One region of the Thermorhabdus hydrogeniformans genome, then DNA from elsewhere that is predicted to be linked to it. Evidence: a T-box and tRNA genes for the amino acid it is inferred to sense, from the RefSeq annotation. Region 1 holds a T-box; the other holds one or more tRNA genes.

The links. A T-box is a leader RNA that pairs with one kind of tRNA and senses whether it is charged. The one in region 1 lies ahead of metG (methionine--tRNA ligase), so its partner is inferred to be a tRNA-Met.
Region 2: it encodes a tRNA-Met, which carries the amino acid that the T-box ahead of metG (methionine--tRNA ligase) is inferred to sense. The anticodon was not compared.

Annotation. Positions count from the first base shown of each region.
Region 1 is NZ_JBJYKD010000034.1:12,283-25,681, reverse strand. It holds gene ACKX14_RS13510 (ABC transporter permease) at 1-1,168, opposite strand, end outside; gene ACKX14_RS13505 (ABC transporter ATP-binding protein) at 1,165-1,869, opposite strand; T-box leader at 2,078-2,367, shown strand; gene metG (methionine--tRNA ligase) at 2,517-4,478, shown strand; gene ACKX14_RS13495 (TatD family hydrolase) at 4,616-5,374, shown strand; gene ACKX14_RS13490 (DUF3794 domain-containing protein) at 5,569-7,650, shown strand; gene ACKX14_RS13485 (hypothetical protein) at 7,695-8,162, shown strand; gene ACKX14_RS13480 (DUF3794 domain-containing protein) at 8,431-10,194, shown strand; gene ACKX14_RS13475 (TatD family nuclease-associated radical SAM protein) at 10,329-10,925, shown strand; gene rsmA (16S rRNA (adenine(1518)-N(6)/adenine(1519)-N(6))-dimethyltransferase RsmA) at 11,161-12,006, shown strand; gene ACKX14_RS13465 (ribonuclease H-like YkuK family protein) at 12,101-12,571, shown strand; gene ACKX14_RS13460 (glycosyltransferase) at 12,618-13,399, opposite strand, start outside.
Region 2 is NZ_JBJYKD010000024.1:33,956-39,575, reverse strand. It holds gene ACKX14_RS11495 (5-oxoprolinase subunit C family protein) at 1-548, shown strand, start outside; gene ACKX14_RS11490 (putative hydro-lyase) at 566-1,366, shown strand; tRNA gene ACKX14_RS11485 (tRNA-Met) at 1,540-1,616, shown strand; tRNA gene ACKX14_RS11480 (tRNA-Met) at 1,725-1,801, shown strand; tRNA gene ACKX14_RS11475 (tRNA-Glu) at 1,818-1,892, shown strand; gene spoIIE (stage II sporulation protein E) at 2,273-4,624, shown strand; gene tilS (tRNA lysidine(34) synthetase TilS) at 4,946-5,620, shown strand, end outside.

The sequences.
Region 1 (13,399 bases):
CCACCGGCTTCAGCCTTAAAATCCCCTTTGCCCCCTCAAAAGCTCCAATAAGGCTGAAGCCCACCGACAACAATATGCCGGAAAGAAAATATTTTACAGAAAACCTCCCGGCAAGCCCGGGCAGGCTGAAAAATTCCTGATACATTTTTGTCATGGATGCGGAAAGGGCCGTGCCGAGAATGCCTCCCATCACGCCTCCGGCCGCGCCCACTATCAGGCCGTAAGAAAGATAGTGAAAAAGGATCTCGCCCTTCCTGTATCCAAAGGCCATGAGGGTCCCTATCTGCCCCCGCTGGGATTCCACCAGCCTTTTGAGCATGATGTACAGTATAATGGCAGAAATTAAGAGAAAAAGCAGCGGAACGCTTCTGGAGGTCTTTTCCAGCTGCTTCAATTCCTGGGTCAATATGGCGTTGCTCATCTGGTCCCTGGCCGGAATTAAGCTTTCCAGGCCGTATTTTTCCAGCTCCGTCTCAAGCCGTTCTTTTACATCGTCAAACCCGTAACCCGGCTTTAAAGTAAACGATATATCGTTGACCGTCCCTTTCTGATTGAACAGGCCTTCCATGACATCATAAGGCATATATGCCACCTCAAAAGCTTGTGGATCGGGGAAAATGGTCTGAACGTCTTTCATGGCGTAAATATACTCCGGGCTCTGACCTGTCCCGGCAATTTTAAGCTCCACCTTTTTGCCTTCAATGATCACCGTAAGCGTATCGCCCAGAGAGAGCCGGTTGGCGTCGAAGAACTTGTCAGCCAGAACTATAGCCTTTTCTCCTTCGCCGGGAAACGAACCCCTGGACAATTTTACTCCGTTGAGACTATCGGATTTGTCCGTGTCCAGGGAAATCAGCCTCAAATACACATTTTTCTCTTTTTGCGGCATCAAAACCCGGACGTCATGCACCAGCCTCCCCTGGATTTGGTCTATGCCCTCTACTTCTTCGAGCTTTTCTACCCGGGAATACGGCATCGCCCGGATTTTTGCAAAGCCGTCGGCAAAATGATACTGCCTGTAAAACTCCTCTCTGGCGACAGCAAGATTATCTCTGACCAACTGCATGGAAGTATATGTCATAAGCCCTATGACGATAACAACAGCACAGGCGACATACGCCGTTTTATTTTCGCCGATGTCCCGCCACATCTTGCTTTTCAGTATCACCACGACACCTCCCCGGGCGGCAGGGGATTTGGCACATTTTCGATGCGCTCCAATCTCCCGTCTTTTAAATAAAAAACGCGGTCCGCCATCTTTGCAATGGCCGCATTATGGGTGATGACCACCACGGTCTTTTTATACATGCGGTTAAAATCCCTGAGCACCTTCAGCACCTGTATTCCCGTGGAAGAATCCAGCGCCCCGGTGGGCTCGTCGCACAGCAGTATCTCCGGGTTTTTGGCCACAGCCCTGGCGATGGCCACCCTCTGCTGCTGGCCGCCCGACAGCTGGGCCGGAAAATGGTCGGCCCTGTCGGCAAGACCGACGTGCTCCAGAACTTCCTTCGCATTCAGGGGGTTTTTGGCGATCTCCACCGACAGCATTACATTTTCGTAGGCGGTCAAATCGGGCATGAGGTTGTAAAACTGAAACACGAATCCCACCGCATCGCGCCTGTATTCCGTGAGGACTTTTTCCGGGGCGCCGTGGAGGGGTCTGCCCTTGAAATAAATTTCACCCGAGCTTGGTACATCCATGCCGCCGATGAGGTTCAGCAGGGTGCTTTTCCCGGACCCGCTGGGGCCCAGCACCACAATGAATTCTCCCGCATATATATCGAAAGTTACCCCCTTTAATGCCTCCACCCTTATTTCGCCTATCTGATAATATTTGGTGAGGTTCCGGGCTTTCAAGATAACGTCCATCGGCTTCCTCCTTTTTTCGGGGCATACCGGCCGGTAGGTATGTAGCAAGATAATTATATGATTTCTTTAAATTTACGTCAATGTAAACGCGTTTGAGACCGCCTGCTTTTAAAACATCAACGACAAAAGGGGCAATTGGACCCGGTCGGCCCCTGCGGGCGCGCTTGACTTTTGTTACATATTGTGGTATATAATTGCTGACATACTTTTAAAGACCATGAAGGGAAGAGTAAGCAGGGGGATAGGACAAAGAGAGCCGGGCGAGGTGAGAGCCGGTTCCGAAGACCCTGCCGAACATGGCCCCGGAGTCGGGCCGTCGAAGCAAAGTAGGCGGCAACGGTTAAGGCCCGTTAAAAAGCCTTCGGGTATCGGAAAAGTTTTTCCGTTTCGCGCTTTTGGCTGTGCGCGCGGATGGGAGAAACTCGTTTCCCGTACCTGGCCGAGGCCCTTTCACGGGCAAATTAGGGTGGTACCGCGAGGAAGTCCCTCGCCCCTTTACGGGGGCGGGGGATTTTTGTTGACGGTTTTATTGACGGGGCGTTTTTTGCCGACAACAAACTTTTCTCCCGGCGGGAGTACCGCAGGTTGGGCGCTTTAACCGCTCCGGTGAAAAATGAAACAAAAAATAAATAGAAGGAGGAAATCACATGGAAAAGAAAACCTTTTACATTACAACACCCATATACTACCCCAGCGACAAACTTCATATCGGCCATTCCTATACTACGGTGGCGGCCGACGCCATGGCACGGTTCAAGAGGCTCACCGGTTACGATGTTTTTTTCCTCACCGGCACCGATGAGCACGGCCAGAAGATTCAGCGCAGGGCCGAGGAGGCCGGCAAGACCCCCAAAGAGTATGTTGACGAAATTGTGGCCTGGATTAAAGAACTGTGGAAGACACTGGATGTTTCCTACGATCACTTTATCCGCACCACCGATGATTACCATGTCAAAGCCGTCCAGAACATTTTCCAGAAGTTATACGACCAGGGAGACATATATAAGGGTGAATACGAAGGATGGTACTGCACACCCTGTGAGTCCTTTTTCACGGAGCACCAGCTGGTGGACGGCAAGTGCCCCGACTGCGGTCGCCCCGTGGAACTCATTCGGGAAGAGGCTTACTTCTTCAGACTCTCCAAATACAGAGATAAGATGATCGAGTACATCGAAAGCCATCCGGAATTCATCCAGCCGCCTTCCCGGCAGAGAGAGATGATAAACAATTTCCTGAAACCGGGCCTTGAAGACCTGTGCGTTTCTCGTACCAGCTTCGACTGGGGTATTCCCGTGCCCTTTGATGAAAAGCATGTGATTTACGTCTGGATCGACGCCCTTTCAAACTATATAACCGCTCTGGGCTATTCCCTGGAGGATGACGCGCTGTTTAACAAATACTGGCCCGCTGATGTACACCTGGTGGGCAAGGAAATAGTCAGGTTCCACACCATCATATGGCCCATCATGCTCATGGCTTTAGGTGTGCCGCTGCCCAAAAAGGTCTTCGGCCACGGCTGGCTTATACTGGAAGGCGGCAAGATGTCCAAGTCCAAAGGCAATGTGATAGACCCCAGGGCGCTGGTGGACCTTTACGGCGTGGATGCCGTAAGGTATTTCCTCTTGAGGGAGATTCCCTTCGGGGCCGACGGAGTGTTTTCCAACAAGGCACTGGTGGACAGGATAAACTTTGACCTGGCCAACGACCTGGGGAACCTGCTTTCCCGCACCGTTACAATGATTGAAAAATACTGCGGCGGAAAGATTCCATCCCCCGGTCCCGCCGAAGCAATCGACAGGGAGCTTGCGGCGATGGCCGAGGCCCTGCCCGGCAGGGTGGAAACGTTGATGGACGGTCTGGAGTTTTCCGGCGCGCTTCAGGAGATATGGAAATTCATCGGTCGGGCCAACAAATACATCGATGAAACCATGCCCTGGAGCCTTGCAAAAGATCCCGACAAAAAAGACCGCCTTTCCACCGTGCTCTACAACCTGGCGGAGGCCCTCCGCATCATATCGGTGCACATATCGCCCTTTATGCCCAACACCCCGGCCAAAATTAGGCAGCAGCTGGGCATAGCCGATGAAAGTCTTGCCACGTGGGAGAGCGTAAAGACATGGGGCAAACTGCCGGCAGGGCTTTGCGTTGAAAGAAAGGAAATCATCTTCCCCAGGATTGAAGAACCCGAAGACATTGTCAAGACGGCGGGGGATGGGGAAAAACAAATTGATGACAGGCGAAACGGCGTTGAAGCTCGAGTAAAGCCCGCCGAAGAAGCGGCCGCGAACCTGGTTTCCATTGAAGAATTTGCAAAGCTCGACCTCAGGGTGGCGGAGGTGCTGGAGGCCGAAAAAGTGAAGGGCGCCGACAAGCTCCTCAAGCTTCGGATAAAAATCGGCGACGAGAGCCGTCAGATAGTCGCCGGGATCGCAAAGCATTATGCTCCCGAACAGCTGGTAGGCAAAAAAATAGTGGTGGTGGCGAACCTGAAGCCCGCAAAGCTCCGGGGTATCGAATCCCAGGGGATGCTGCTCGCCGCTTCCAACGCCGGAAAACTCACGCTTATCACTGTCGATGAAGACATAGAATCCGGTGCGAAAGTGAAATAAAATTTGATTTCGGTGCAGAAAGTTATTTTCATACCGGTCATGACCCCGCGCCGATGAATTTACTGATTATAAAGATAAACTCAGGATTTAAATTTAACCGGCGGGTCATGAGATTACAGCGCGCAGGAGGAGGTTTTATGCTTGTAGACGTCCACGCCCACCTGGACGATGATGCCTTCGACCCCGACCGGGAAGAAGTTATTCAAAAAATAAAAGAGGCGGGAATATTTGTCATAAATGCCGGCTCAGACCTCCATACCAGTGAATTTTCCGTAAGACTTGCCGAAAGGTACGATTTTGTTTACGCCTGCGTGGGGGTTCACCCCCACGAGGCCCGGAAAGCCCCGGAAGGCTACCTCCAGATCTTGCGGAACCTCGCTCAAAGCCCAAAAGTGGTAGCCGTTGGGGAAATAGGCCTTGATTACTATTACGACTTTTCCGACCGGGAAATTCAAAAGAAAGTTTTTTCGGAGCAGCTGGAACTGGCAAAGGAAGTGGGCCTTCCGGTGGTGGTCCATGACCGGGAGGCCCACGGGGACACCCTGGAAATTTTAAAGCGTTCGGGTATAAAAAGAGGCCTCATGCACTGCTATTCCGGGAGCTACGAGATAGCCGGAGAGTTCATGAACATGGGGTTTTATTTTTCCTTCGGCGGCCCCATTACCTTTAAAAACGCAAAAAGGCCCAAAGAAGTGGCGGCAAAGCTGCCCTTAGAAAAAATCCTGCTGGAGACCGACTGCCCTTACCTTTCACCCGAGCCCTACAGGGGCAAAAGAAACGACTCCACCAGGGTGAGAGTTATAGCTGAAGCCCTGGCCCATATTAAGGGGATTACCTTGCAGGAGGTGGAAAAAACCACTACATCAAATGCCCGGGAGCTGTTTAAGTTAATGTAGATACATCTCTGCGACCACATCCACCGGTTTTGGCCCTTCACCCGGTCTCCCGACTTTTTTCCAAAACTCCAGTGTGATATTTATGTTCTGAACCGCCAAGGTTAAAAATGCTCCGGGTCCCCGAATATTTCCCGAGCATTTTTTTCATAAAAGGGGATTTTTTTTCATAAAGATTATAATGGAGGGAGGTAACCTTGGAACTTTTTAGAACCGAAGAAATCCTGTGGGAGAAAGTTTATACAAAGGAATTGAAGCAGGATATAAAGCTGAAACCCTGCCCTGCCAACGTAACCGACGTGGTGTCGAAAGTTAAGGATGCGGATCACCGTATTCAAAAGGGGGCGGTGGTAGTTTCCGCAACCCTCGCGGCGGTCGTGTATTTTTCGGGCAGGGAAGGCACCCTCCGCTGTGTTGAAGTCAGGCGGCCGGTCAGGTACGTTTTTTACCCGGAAAAAGTCCTCGACGGGATGGAAGTGCGAGTTGCCTGTGTCCCGGAAATCCGGCAATATCATCTGGCGGAGGATACTCTTTCGGTGGATTTTTTATTAAACTTCAGGCTCGAAGCCGTGATTGAAAGGCCGGCTGCTTTTGCGAAGACGCTGGAGGCAAGGACGGGGAGGATAGCGACCTTCCGGGTTATAAAGGAAGAAACGGATGTGGCCGGTATAACGGGTTTTTTTGAAAAATCCGACTGCCGGAGGATTATAGCCGTAAGGCCCCATATGGATAGAGTGGAAGCAAGGGTTTTAAAAGGCCTTGTAGCGGTAGAAGGGGAGATTTCTGCGGACGTGTTCTATGTGGATGGAGCCGGCCTGGAAAAACACGGCCAGATATTCATCCCCCTTGAAAGGGTCATTCCGTGCGATGAGGCGGAACCGGAACACCTTGCCAGGGTTACGGCGGCTTTTTCGGATGTGCACTGCCGGCCGTCTCTTAAGGCGGGATATTACGGTATCATGATGGCCTGCAGGTTGAAAGTAAAGGTTTTAAAGAAAGAGGAAAGCCTGGTAGTGACGGATTTTGAACAGGACGGGTATCAGGTGGTAAAAGAAGAACTGCTGTTAAAAGAAGTGATAGGCCAGGGGGAGTTTTCTTTTTTAATAGAGGAAATTTGCCTTCTAAAACCGCCTGTTAACAATCTTGTGGATTTGTACGGGAGGGTTGAAGGGGTTTCCTGTGAGATAAAGGAAGGTCTGCTGGTGGTCCAGGGCATAATGGGGGTTGAAGTTTTTTACGTAGGCGAAAATCTTCTTTCGGCGTACCGGTATGTCGAGATAAACTTTTGCAGAAGCCACCCGGCGGCTGATGTGGACACCGCGGTGTCATATGAATTAAAACCCAGGATACTTCACCTTTCGGGGGTTTTAAAGGATGGGGGCCTGGAGATAAGAGCCCTGGTGGAAATAGGATATACCGCCGTTTGCCGAAGGTCCACCCCGGCGGTGGTGGATATAATTCCACGGGAAGGAATAGAACGGGAACTCTTCCGGGTGGAAAAGATCATGGAGACAAAGACCATTGACCTGATGGAAAAAAACGAAATAGTCCTGGATTATCCGGTAAAGCTTGTCGAGGACATAAAGGGTGAGGTTGAAAACCTGAGTGTAACGGTTTTGGATCACAGGTTTTTAATCCAGGGCGGGCTGGCCGTCCACGTTTATTATGCTGGAGCCGACGGAGTCGTCCGCTGCAGGAAAAATCTGGTGCCTTTCGGAGTGCTTGGGGATGTGAGGGGCGGCCGAGAGGATATGCAGGTGCAGGTAAATGCAAGGATAACGGAGGTGTCCGGGGAAATTGTAGGCCCGACCCGGTTAGATACGGTTTTTTTATTGAGCTTTGACGTAGAGGCCACCTGCCAGGAGGATCTGTATCTTGTGACCGGGGCGCCGGATCCCTCGAACCGGCGGTACCGGCAGGTTTTTGTAGAAGAGAGGACGCGCCGTCTTTCTCACATCATGCCCCTTGCCGCGCCCGCACTCTTTGCGAAAGATGTAACCCTGCATGGGATAGAAAAATGGATGGAGGCGGATGAGGCCGGTTTCTGGGTGGGGGGCAGGCTTCGGGTAAATGCGGCTTATGTCGGAAGGGATCATCTGGTGCACCAGGACATCGACGAGCTGGAATTCCGGTTTTATATTAAGGGCAGGGAAAACCTGGATGCAAGCAGGGTGGACGTAGCGGCCAGGCCGAGAAAGGTTGTCCTTGCCGCCGGGGGCGAGATGCTGGAAAGTGAATTTGAGATTTCTATAAAGAATTATTATTTTAAAAACGGTTAGGCGACTGCGGTTCAAAAACTTTTTAAAAACGGGGGGTGAGTATTATGATGCAGGATCTGGCAAAAAAGATAGCAGCTTTCTTTAAGGATTTCTCGCAGGTAGAAGTAGAAGTGATTAATGTGCGGGACGGGCCCGACGGTGCAAATGCGCTTTGCAGGCTGCCCGACGGAGAATACCAGGTGATTCTGGACAGCGATTTTTCGGTAAAGGCCTATTACCGCAAAAAACCGTATTTAAAGGATGACGCTGAAAATCCGTCCGGTGATTTGAAACCCGAAGATGTGTCCTGCGGGGGCAGCCTTCGCGAAGCTCCATGCGGCAAACAGGAATCCAGGAGGCCGGTGCTTTCCAACAGCGAAAAGGCGGTGACAATTATGATAAAAAGGCATCCTGGAATTACTTCCAGCGAGATCAGCCAGAGCATGAACCTTAAATACAAAATCTTATCCCCCATATTGAAAAAGCTGGTAAGTGAAGGGATAGTAACAAGAGACGGCGAAAAATACTTCTGAAAGAGCAAGAGGTGTAAACCTCTTTTTTTATTTTACATGTTTTTTAAGAGGTGTTATGGCATAAGGGGACTGCCAGCCTTAATCCACCGTAACCCCTTAGTAAATTATCAAAGCAAAATTACTTTTTGACATAAGATTGATGCGGAACCCTTTCAAGATATCATTCATATAATGAAATTAACCAATAGTCGATATATGAAAATTTTTTTTGGCTCGGGTATTGTAACACTTCAAGGCGGGCCGCCATAGTATAAAAGGAGGAGAGATAATGGCAGCACCGGTTATAGTCGCAGTAATAATTGCGGTTGTTGTGGCCTGTTGCCTTTTTCTCGTGAGACTGCGTGTCAAAGGCCCGTCAAACACTGCGGACGAAATGCCAGAAGGGGAGGTGGAGGACGAAGGGGACAAATCGTTTTTCTTTAAAGAACTCGTTCTGGAAGAAATCGCTGAAAGAGATGATGTTCGAAGTGCAATACAAATTCAAAATGCAATAGAAAGCAGTGGAAACCACGAAGAGGACATTTGCGAGCGTATGACAGAAGAACAGGCAGAGGAACAGCGAAAAATACCGGAACAAACGGTAGAAATGGAAGGTAAATTGCAGGCGGTTTGCGAAAGAGAGCGAGAAGTTAAAGGGGAGGGCAAAAAAGAATCCGAAGGGGCGGAATACGGTCAGGAGCAAACGGAAAATGAAAATAATAAAGTCCGACGGGAGGGGGGAGATGGGTTCATCGACATTATAACATTTGAAAAAAACCAAAAAGGAGGGGGTATTATGGACCCATTGATTCAGGTTCCCGTTTTGATTGGGGAAGGTTCCATCCAGAAGATGGTAGAATCCACTGTGACCCTGGCGAATCCGGCGGTCAAAATCCGGGAAATCAGGGCTCGGGTGGATGATTTAAGGACGGATGTCATTCAGGACAAGGTAATCATTCAGGCAACGCTTCACAAACAGATATTTTACGTGGGAGCAGATGCGGTAATCCACCATCAGACGGAGTTCATTCCTGTGAGTTATTTCGTTGATATTTTGGGAGCCGCACCGGGTATGAATGTCACTGTGACTCCAACCATAGAACACGTAAATTATACCCTTTTGGACCCGACCACCGTGCACCAGAAGGTAATTCTGGTGTTTAAGGCCGTGGTCAGTGACACTCAATTGCTCGAAGTGATACCGGGTATTGGAACTCCGCTGTATTATGTTCCACAGGTGGCGGGCCAGGGCTCCCAGCAGCTCATAGTAGAAACCGCGGTTCAGCTTTCCAATCCCGCTCAAAAGGTGGATGAAATCACCGCAGCGGTAAAAGATATCACCACTGATGTGATTACCGACAAGGTGGTCATTCAGGGGATACTACATAAACAGATATTCTATGTGGGCACCGACAATATAGAGTACCACCAGGCGGAAGACGTGCCATTCAGCCTGTTCGTAGATGTAACCGGAGCCGGCCCCGGGATGAACGTCCAGGTCAAGCCGGTTATAGAAACCATAAATTACACTCTGGAAAATGAGACCGGCCTGCTGCAGAAAGTGGTAATGCAGTTTTCTGTGATAGTGACACAAAATACCGAGCTTAATTTACTGCCGGTAACCGGCAAGACCATATTGGCGGAGCAAGTCAAAGGGGAGGTTACCGGGCAAACGCTCCTCCAGGATATTGTGACAATGGAAAGACCCGCTCAGAAGATAAGGAATATTGAGGCGGCCGTAACCGATATCACTTGTCAGGTAATCACCAATAAGGTCATTATCCAGGGCACCGTCCACAAGCAGATTTTTTACATCGGCACCGACAACATCGAATATGAGCAGGGGGAAGACGTGGATTTCAGCTTTTTCGTGGATTTAACGGGTGCCGCCCCGGGTATGAAATGCATCCCGTTTCCCTCCGTGGAAAGCGTTATACCTGAACTGCTGAGCGAGACCCAGCTGCTGGAGAAAGTTGTACTGAAGGTCGATATTCTGGTAACATCAACGGTGAGATTGGGTGTGGATGATTGCAATATAAGATACCCCGTTTGAAAAAATGATATGTATAAGGCCGGAATTAATCCCGCACATGCGGGATTTTTGTTTTTATAATTTAAGTTGTCATATTTAAGCCCTTGTGTTAAAATATCAAGTGTTAACCAGATTCTGATGGACGGTGCAAAGCGATGATAGCGTACAAGTTAGGCAATTCCCTGTATTTAAACATCACCAACAGGTGTACCAACAGGTGCGGATTTTGCATAAGGCAGCAGGGGCCGGGGGTCGGCGGATATAACCTCTGGCTGGAAAAAGAACCCACTACCAGGGAAATCATAGAAGCCATCGGAGATCCCACCGGTTATAAAGAGGTGGTTTTCTGCGGCTACGGAGAGCCGCTACTGCGCCTCCAGACTGTGCTGGACGTGGCGCGCCACCTGAAGAAAAATTACCCGAATGTGCCCGTACGCATAAATACCAACGGTCAGGCCAACCTCATATACGGCGAAGACGTTACCCCTCAGTTCAAGGGGCTTGTTGACGTTATTTCCATCAGCCTCAATGCGGAAAACGCCGAGAAATACAACGAGCTCTGTCATTCGGAGTACGGTGAAGAAGCCTTTTATTCCGTCCTGGAGTTTGCCAGAAAATGCAAGAACTATGTCCCGAGAGTAGTGCTTTCAGTTGTGGATTTGCCCGCCGTAGATGTGGAAAAATGCCGCAAGCTGGCGCAAGACCTCGGAGTGGAATTTAGAGTAAGACATTATATATCAAAAGAGAACTGAAAGCCCGGAAGACAATACGTATTTGATGCCGTGCCCGGATTTAGATTTGTTAAAAAAAGCGGAAATGCGGCGCGAGAAGGATAAAAGTACACATTCTAGAATAAAAAAAGATAGGGGAACCTATCTTTTTTTAATGGAGAAACTTTTAATGGGGGACAGCGCAGGCAAAAATTCACTTCCCGGCAAAAAAAGGCATTGCTTGTTATAACTGTAATTAGGCGAAAGGAGCGGCAGTATGGAGACTTCAGAAATTATTAAAAAATTTGGCATCAGGCCCGCCAGGCGGCTGGGGCAGCACTTTCTCACGGACGAGGCGCCGGTATTGGCCATGATAGAAGCTGCTGGCATAAGCAAAACGGATGGGGTGCTTGAAATAGGGCCGGGTCTTGGGATACTGACAGTAAAGCTCTGTGAGAGGGCCGGGAAGGTGGTGGCCGTGGAAAAAGACAGGGAGCTGGTTCCTGTTCTGGATAAGGTTACCAGTGATTTTAAAAATATTTGTATAATTGAAGATGATGTGCTAAAATTAGATTTAAGTGATATAAGAAAGAGCTACTTTGCTTCAGATTTTAAAGTGGTGGCAAACCTGCCTTATTATATTACAAGCCCCATCATCATGAAGATTATAGATAACCGTCACATGATACCGGTGGCGGTTGTAATGGTTCAAAAGGAAGTGGCTGAAAGGCTGGTGGCGCCTCCCGGTAAAAAAGATTACGGCATACTTTCCATAGCGGTCCAGCTTTACGCCGATGTGGATATCATATGCCCGGTAAAGAGAGACGCTTTTATACCGCCTCCCAGAGTGGATTCCGCCGTGGTGAGGCTTTCGCTTAGGCAGAGCACCAGGGTGCCGGTGGAAAACGAGCCCCTTTTCTTTAAAGTAGTCGAGGCTGCCTTCGGTGAGCGGCGAAAGACGGTAAAAAATTCCCTGAAAAGGAGGCTCGGCATACCCGGGGCCGGCGATGCCGTGGACAGGGCCCTGAAAGAAGCCCGTATCGACCCCGATCGCCGGGGGGAGACATTATCCCTCGAAGAATTCGCCGCCCTGACCCGCGCCATCGAAAGATATATGGGTTGAATTTATATGCAATGAACCTGCAGGTGTATATTATGGGGTAAAGGCTTTAATCCATACATAAATAAATTTTTCGCTTATTAAGGATGTGATAGCGATGCATTTTATAAGCCCTACTAAAGGAAGAATATCTCTTTCAGAAGTGGTAAGGGATATAGTGTCTTTCATGGAAGAAGAGCCTTCTGCCCCTTACAAGCTGATAATCGGCACCGATTCCCAGGCCCGGGAAAACGTGTGCTTCGTCACCGCCATTATAGTCCACCGGGTGGGCAAAGGGGCCCGTTACTACTACAGGAGGAAATTTATGTCCTCGGTTAAGAACCTTCGCCACAAGATTTTCACCGAGACCTCCATGTCGCTGGAGACAGTGATGCAGCTCAAGGAGGAACTTGGAAAAACCCGCTACGGAGATCTGGATGTGGAGGTCCACGTGGATATAGGCCAGAATGGGGATACGAAAGAGCTTATCAGGGAAGTGGTGGGCTGGGTTATGGGCAGCGGCTACAAGATAAAGATAAAACCTTACGCCTGCGGCGCCACAAAGGTGGCCGACAAATACACGAAATAAAAAGACTATAAGCAGGATTGAAATAAAAGCCGGAATCTCCGGCTTTTTAATTTGTTTTCATGAATTTTTCCAGGATGTCAAAGCGCCGGGAAGGATTGTAACCCTGGAACTCCCTGTAAAGGAAGGTCCGGGTTCTGGGCTTGCCGTTGAAGTAATTAAAAGCCTCCAGGGTATCACCGATTATGGTGTCGGCGATTTTCCTGGCGTGAAAGTAGTCCCTTGTCCTTGAACCCAGTTTGCTTTGGTGCAAAGCGGCGGGGACATCGATGGAAAGGTTGTGTTTGACGGCAAAGGCCAGTATTACCGGCGGAACTGCGATGTCTCTGAAATCAGCCATTTCCATGAGACGACGGGATACCGCATGAGGACCGTGGGATGGGGTGGCCACGCCTATCCTGTGGTATATCCCCAGATTGACGTTCAAAAGCTTCCGAAATAGCAGGACCTGCTCGGTGAGCTCGTTGCCGTAAGCTGTGTCGGGGTAGCAGTTGGTCAGGGCGAGGTCGACGCCTCTTTCCCTTACAGACAAAAAAAGGTCGTTGACCAGAAGCAATATATTCCCCACCATATCTCCATCCACGAAAACAACCGCTTTTGCGCCTTCTTTAAAGGCCCTGTAAGCTCCTACCGCCCGGGGGATATCTATGCCTAATTCCGGCTTGAAATACAGAATTTCCACTTTTGACAGCCGCAGGAACTTTATTTCTCTCAGGGTATTGTCGCTGGAACCGTTGACTACTGCTATTATTTTATCGGCGCGGGTTTCCGCCAGAAGAGTAAGGACTCTGCCTATCCTTCCTTCCTCATTTTTTGCTGGAACCACGGCTA
Region 2 (5,620 bases), on a different contig from region 1:
CCAGCAAAGACGCCGGTTCGATTTCCATTTTCAGGAAGGTATTGGATGAGTTCATCCCTTCATACTCCGATGAGGCCGAGATCCGGGTGATACCCGGCCCCCAGAGCGACCACTTTACAGAAGAAGCCCTTAAACTTTTTTTCAGTTCCACATATACAATTACCAAGGATTCGGACAGGATGGGTTACAGGCTGGAGGGTCCGGAGATAAGGGCCATAGAAAAACATGACATAATAACCGACGGGCTTTTGCCCGGCGCCGTCCAGATACCGGGAAACGGAAAGCCCATTATAATGATGAAGGACGCCCAGACCACCGGCGGTTACACAAAGATTGCGACGGTCATTTCTGCTGACCTGGCCCAGCTTGCGCAGTTAAAGCCGGGCGACAGGTTGAGATTTAAAGCGGTGGACATTTCCGAGGCCCACAGGATTTTAATGGAAAGTGAACATAAAATCAAAAAAATCAGGGAGACTCTGAAACCGCTGAGATATTTCGACGTAAACGTAAACGGCAGGTCTTATGACGTGAGCGTGGAGACGCTTTAAAATATTGGGGTGGTATAATGGCTGAAAAAGTAGATTTCAAAAATCTTAAAGCACCCGATGCCAGGAGATTGATCCGTGAAGGCGTGCTGACCGGCCCCACCTGCGGTGTGGCGCTCGGCTACACTCAGGCCAACCTTGTAATCCTCCCCAAAGATCTGGCTTACGATTTTTTACTTTTTGCCTATAGAAATCCCAAGCCCTGTCCCGTTCTGGATGTCACGGACGCGGGCAGCGCGGAACCCAAAGGCGTTGCAAAAGGGGCGGATTTACGGACCGATATACCCAAATACAGGGTTTATAAAAACGGCGTGCTGGAAGCCGAAGTTCAGGATATAAGGGATTACTGGCGGAACGACTTTGTGGCGTTTCTTCTGGGCTGCAGCTTTACCTTTGAAAAAGCCCTTCTGGAAAATAATATCCCGGTTAGGCACATTGAAGAAGGCAAAAATGTGCCCATGTACATTACAAACATTGAGACAAGGCCTGCCGGAATCTTTCGGGGCCAAATGGTGGTAAGCATGAGGCCCATCCCGCAGAGCCTTGTGGTGAGGGCCGTCCAGGTAACATCCAGGTTTCCGGCGGTACACGGCGCTCCCGTCCATATCGGGGACCCGGGAAGCATCGGGATAGCTTCTCTGGATAAACCGGATTTTGGCGACGCCGTGGAGATAAGGGAAGGGGAAGTACCCGTCTTCTGGGCCTGCGGGGTTACTCCGCAGGCTGTGGCAATGAAATCAAAACCCGGGATCATGATAACCCATTCCCCCGGCCACATGTTTATAACGGATTTGAAAGAAGAGATGTTAAGCGTGTTCTAGCTGCGGTTTTTCATTGCGGCTGTTATATAAGGGCTCTAATGAGGCTTTTATCGGGGCTGCGATGTGAGGATTAAGCGTTTTATGAGGACCTTTATGGAGGGGCTCTATATTGGGGGTCTTGACGGGACGGAATTTTTATTGTAGAATATAAACTGTGTCGTGATTTTGGATGACGCGGGGTGGAGCAGTCTGGTAGCTCGTCGGGCTCATAACCCGGAGGTCGCTGGTTCAAATCCAGCCCCCGCCACCATATCAGAAGTGCCAAGTGAGAAGTTGAAAGCGGGAATATGTGAATTTGCCGAAAGGCAAAATCCTGCTTAATCTCACATCACACCTCCTATTTCTCGCATCACTACGTGGCGGCGTAGCTCAGGTGGCTAGAGCATGCGGTTCATACCCGCAGTGTCCGGGGTTCAAATCCCTGCGCCGCTACCATTTATATTTTATATACGGCCCTGTGGTCAAGTGGTTAAGACATCGCCCTTTCACGGCGGTAACCGGGGTTCGAATCCCCGCAGGGTCACCATATTTTAATATTTTATTTATTAAGAAAAAAGCCGCTATCGGGCGGCTTATTTTTTTGTAATGGAACCCGCATGTCATGCAGCAGAGTAAGTAAAATTAACATGTGACGGCCGGGACACCATAGAGCCAGACCATTGCAGATTATTTAGAAGTCGAGTTTTGACATGTCTGTGGAAAACAGCAAAAGAACTTTATCAATCCACCAGATGACACAAACTGTAGAAAACGGGTAAGCCTGGAAGCCTGAATTTTTTCAAAAACTGTATGATAATTGGAATTTATGTCATACGATTTTTTAAAATCGCCCCTCTTGATTGACAATTTTTACTAACCCCTTGATATATAATAAAACCTACCAACAAAACATGGTAGGTGATTTACTTGATAAACAAAGCCCAGATAGAATTCCAAAAATTTAATAAAGGCAAAATTTCTTCCCTGTCGCTCAATTTGACAGGCATTATTTCATCGGAATCATTATGGCTTTCCCTGCTGGCGTTCTGTTTTGGACGAGCCTCTCTAAACGGGCTGTATCCCTTTGGTCTTTCCTTTACCGCGGCTGCGGCCCTTTACAGGGAAAAATTTGCGGCGGCGGGTTTGTTTTCCTTGCTGGGAATAGTATCGGCCGTGAAAAGTCCCGCCGCCTTGAGATACTTTTTCGCCACGGCGATTTTTACCGCGGCTTTTACCGTGCTCCAAAAGCATTTAAAGCCCGGAGAGTTTCTGACGGCGGCCCTGGTATTTATATCCAACGCCCTTGGAGGGCTCATATTTCTGGTGACAGGGGGTTATTCCCCCTACGATCTGCTGCTTCTTGTCATGGAATGCGGCCTCTCATGCATAATGATTTTCATAATCCCGGGTGGGCTGCACTGGGTTTTCAGGGTGCCAGTGGGAGAGGCGGAAAAAAATATATGCCTGGCCGTACTGGCCGGGGTTTTACTTCCCATGGCGCAGGGTCTGGAATTTTCCGGGGTAAACCTTAAAGATGTGCTCGGGGTCCTGGCGGTGCTGGTAATGGCTCTCATAAACGGCGCCGGGGCGGGAGCGGCTGCGGGTATTATAATCGGCGTCACCGGGTCTTCTCTGGCCCTGTCGCCGTGGTTTGCGGCAATTATGGCTTTTTCAGGGCTTGTTGCAGGCACGTTTCACAGGCTGGGCAAGCCGGGGTCGGCGGCGGGTTTTGTCCTGGGATACATCTTGTACAACCTCTACGTAAACTCAATGGGTGAAAGCATAATCCCCCTGCCGGCGCTTATTGTTGCGGTGGGGCTGTTCCTGATGATCCCGAAGCCGGCCATTAAAAGGATGAAGTTTTACCTGGAGGCATCGCCGGCGGCCGCCGTGCCGGGTCCCGGTGCGGTGAACCTCGCCAGGCTGGAGCTTTATGATATGGCCGTTCTGCTGGAGGAAATGGGCAAAAGCTTTCTGGAGCCTTTAAACGACGAAAGGGAAGCCCTGCGGAAGGGATACCTCGACAGGGTTATGAAGGAGGCCAGGAGCAGGGTCTGTTCCACATGCGGACTTTGCAGGACCTGCTGGGAGAGGGAAAATAGCAGGACCGTGCATGCCTTTTATGAATTGATAAGGAATTATGAAGAAAATCCCGTATCGCATATCCTGCCTTACCTTTTTAAGGCGCGGTGCGGCAGGATTGACGATATAAAGAGGATAGTCAGGGAACAGAGCGCTGTATATAACCTGGAACAGAGGGTGAATTCCATTGTAAGAAACACCCGCGATACGATATGCGGCCGTTTTAAGAAAGCCGCGGGCATTATCAAGGCTCTGGCTGAAAACTGGCCTTTTGACGAATACGACGGGTATCCGGAGGGCAAATTGCTGGACAGCCTTGCCCGGCTCGGCGTGAGGATGGAAGCGCTGCATATCGAAGAAGACCGCCGGGAATACCGGGTCAAAATGGCAAAAAAACCGTGTCTGGGGGAAAGGCAGTGCGAATCCCGTATACCGGCGGCGCTGACGGAGGTGCTGGGAAAGAAGTTTGAAATAAAAGAAGTGGAATGCCCTTTAAAGAGCGGGGGTTCCAGGTGCTTGATGAAGGCCGTTTCATCCGGAGCTTACGGGGTGGCCGTAGGAGTGGCGGGTACGGCCAGGGAGGGTATGGGCGTTTCCGGCGACGGATTTTCTTTTCTGGAGTTAAAAAACGGCAAATTTTTGCTGGCTTTGAGCGACGGTATGGGGGTCGGGGAAATGGCGGCCAGGCATAGCGGGAAGACTCTGGCTTTTCTGGAACGCTTGCTGGAAGCCGGTTTTGACGGGAGTTCGGCCCTAAAGATAACCAATTCGGCCGTTGGACTGTGCGCCTGCGAGGAGAGCTTTTCCACCGCAGACCTGGCACTCATTGATACCCACACCGGCAAAGCGGAATTCATAAAGGCAGGCTCCGCGGCGGGATTTGTCAAGCGCGGCAGCAGGGTGGAAGTAATAAAAGGAGGCAGCTTTCCGGTGGGAATAATGGACGACATTTCTCCGGTGGTTTCGGAACGGCACCTCAGGCCCGGGGATATGGTGGTTATGGTGACCGACGGAGTGCTGGACTCCTTTTCAATGCGGGAAAACGGGGATGAGGCCCTGCGGAGGCTGCTGGCTCAGGCCCGCACGTCCAATCCCCAGGAAATCGCCGACGGGATACTCGAGTGCGCCAAAAAAATATCCCCCGCAAGGGACGACATGACCGTGCTGGTGGCGAGGATATGGGAGAAGTCGGTATAGGTTAAACCCTGTGCCTACAAAAAAGTGAATCGGTCCGAACACAAAAAATGCTTCTGGTGTGAAGTGCTTTTGGCAACTCCGGCAGCGGTTTCTGCACCAGAATCAAAATTTTGTCCGGACCGATTTTTTTTATGTTCAAAATGAGGAAAAAATCGAATAAGAAAGTAAAAAATGTTGAAAATATGCGCAGAACATCATATTATTTATTTATGATTCTATTGTAGAAACTCATCGCCGGTGATTCGTGACGGCCGCAGGCGCCGCAGAGTAAGCAAGAAACATTTTTGAGCTTGATTCAGGCGGCGGGGGCGGCATGCAGGGGTGACAAATTATAGATTTCAGCCGGGCATCAAAGGAGCGGAGCTTACCGTGGATATTAAAAAAACTTTTCTTGACACCCTTTCGAAGTATAATATGATAGAAAAAGGCGATATGGTGCTCGCCGGCGTTTCAGGCGGCCCCGATTCCGTATGCCTTTTGCATCTCCTGTGGGTGTTTAAAGACCAACTGGGAGTTGATATTGCGGTGGCCCACCTGGACCACATGTTCAGGGGAAAAGAATCCGAAGAGGACGCCCGGTTCGTTGAAGATTTGTGCAGAAAGTGGGGAATCACCTTTTACTGCGAAAGGGCGGACGTCCCGGCGTATATCGAGAAGACGGGCCTTTCTCCGGAAGATGCGGCCCGCCGGGTGAGATACGCCTTTTTTGAGAGGGTGAGGCTCAAAACAGGCGCCCGGAAAGTGGCCCTGGGGCACAACAGGAACGACCACGAGGAAACGGTGCTGATGAATATATTGAGGGGTGCGGGTCTGGAAGGCCTGGTAGGCATAGAGCCGGTGAGGGATTTTTACATCAGGCCTCTCCTGGAAATTCCGCGGGAAGAGATTGAATTGTATTTGAAAGAAGAGGGCATCCCTTACAGGATAGACAGGACCAACCTGACCACCGATTATTTCAGAAACAGAATAAGGCTGGAACTCATTCCCTTAATAGAG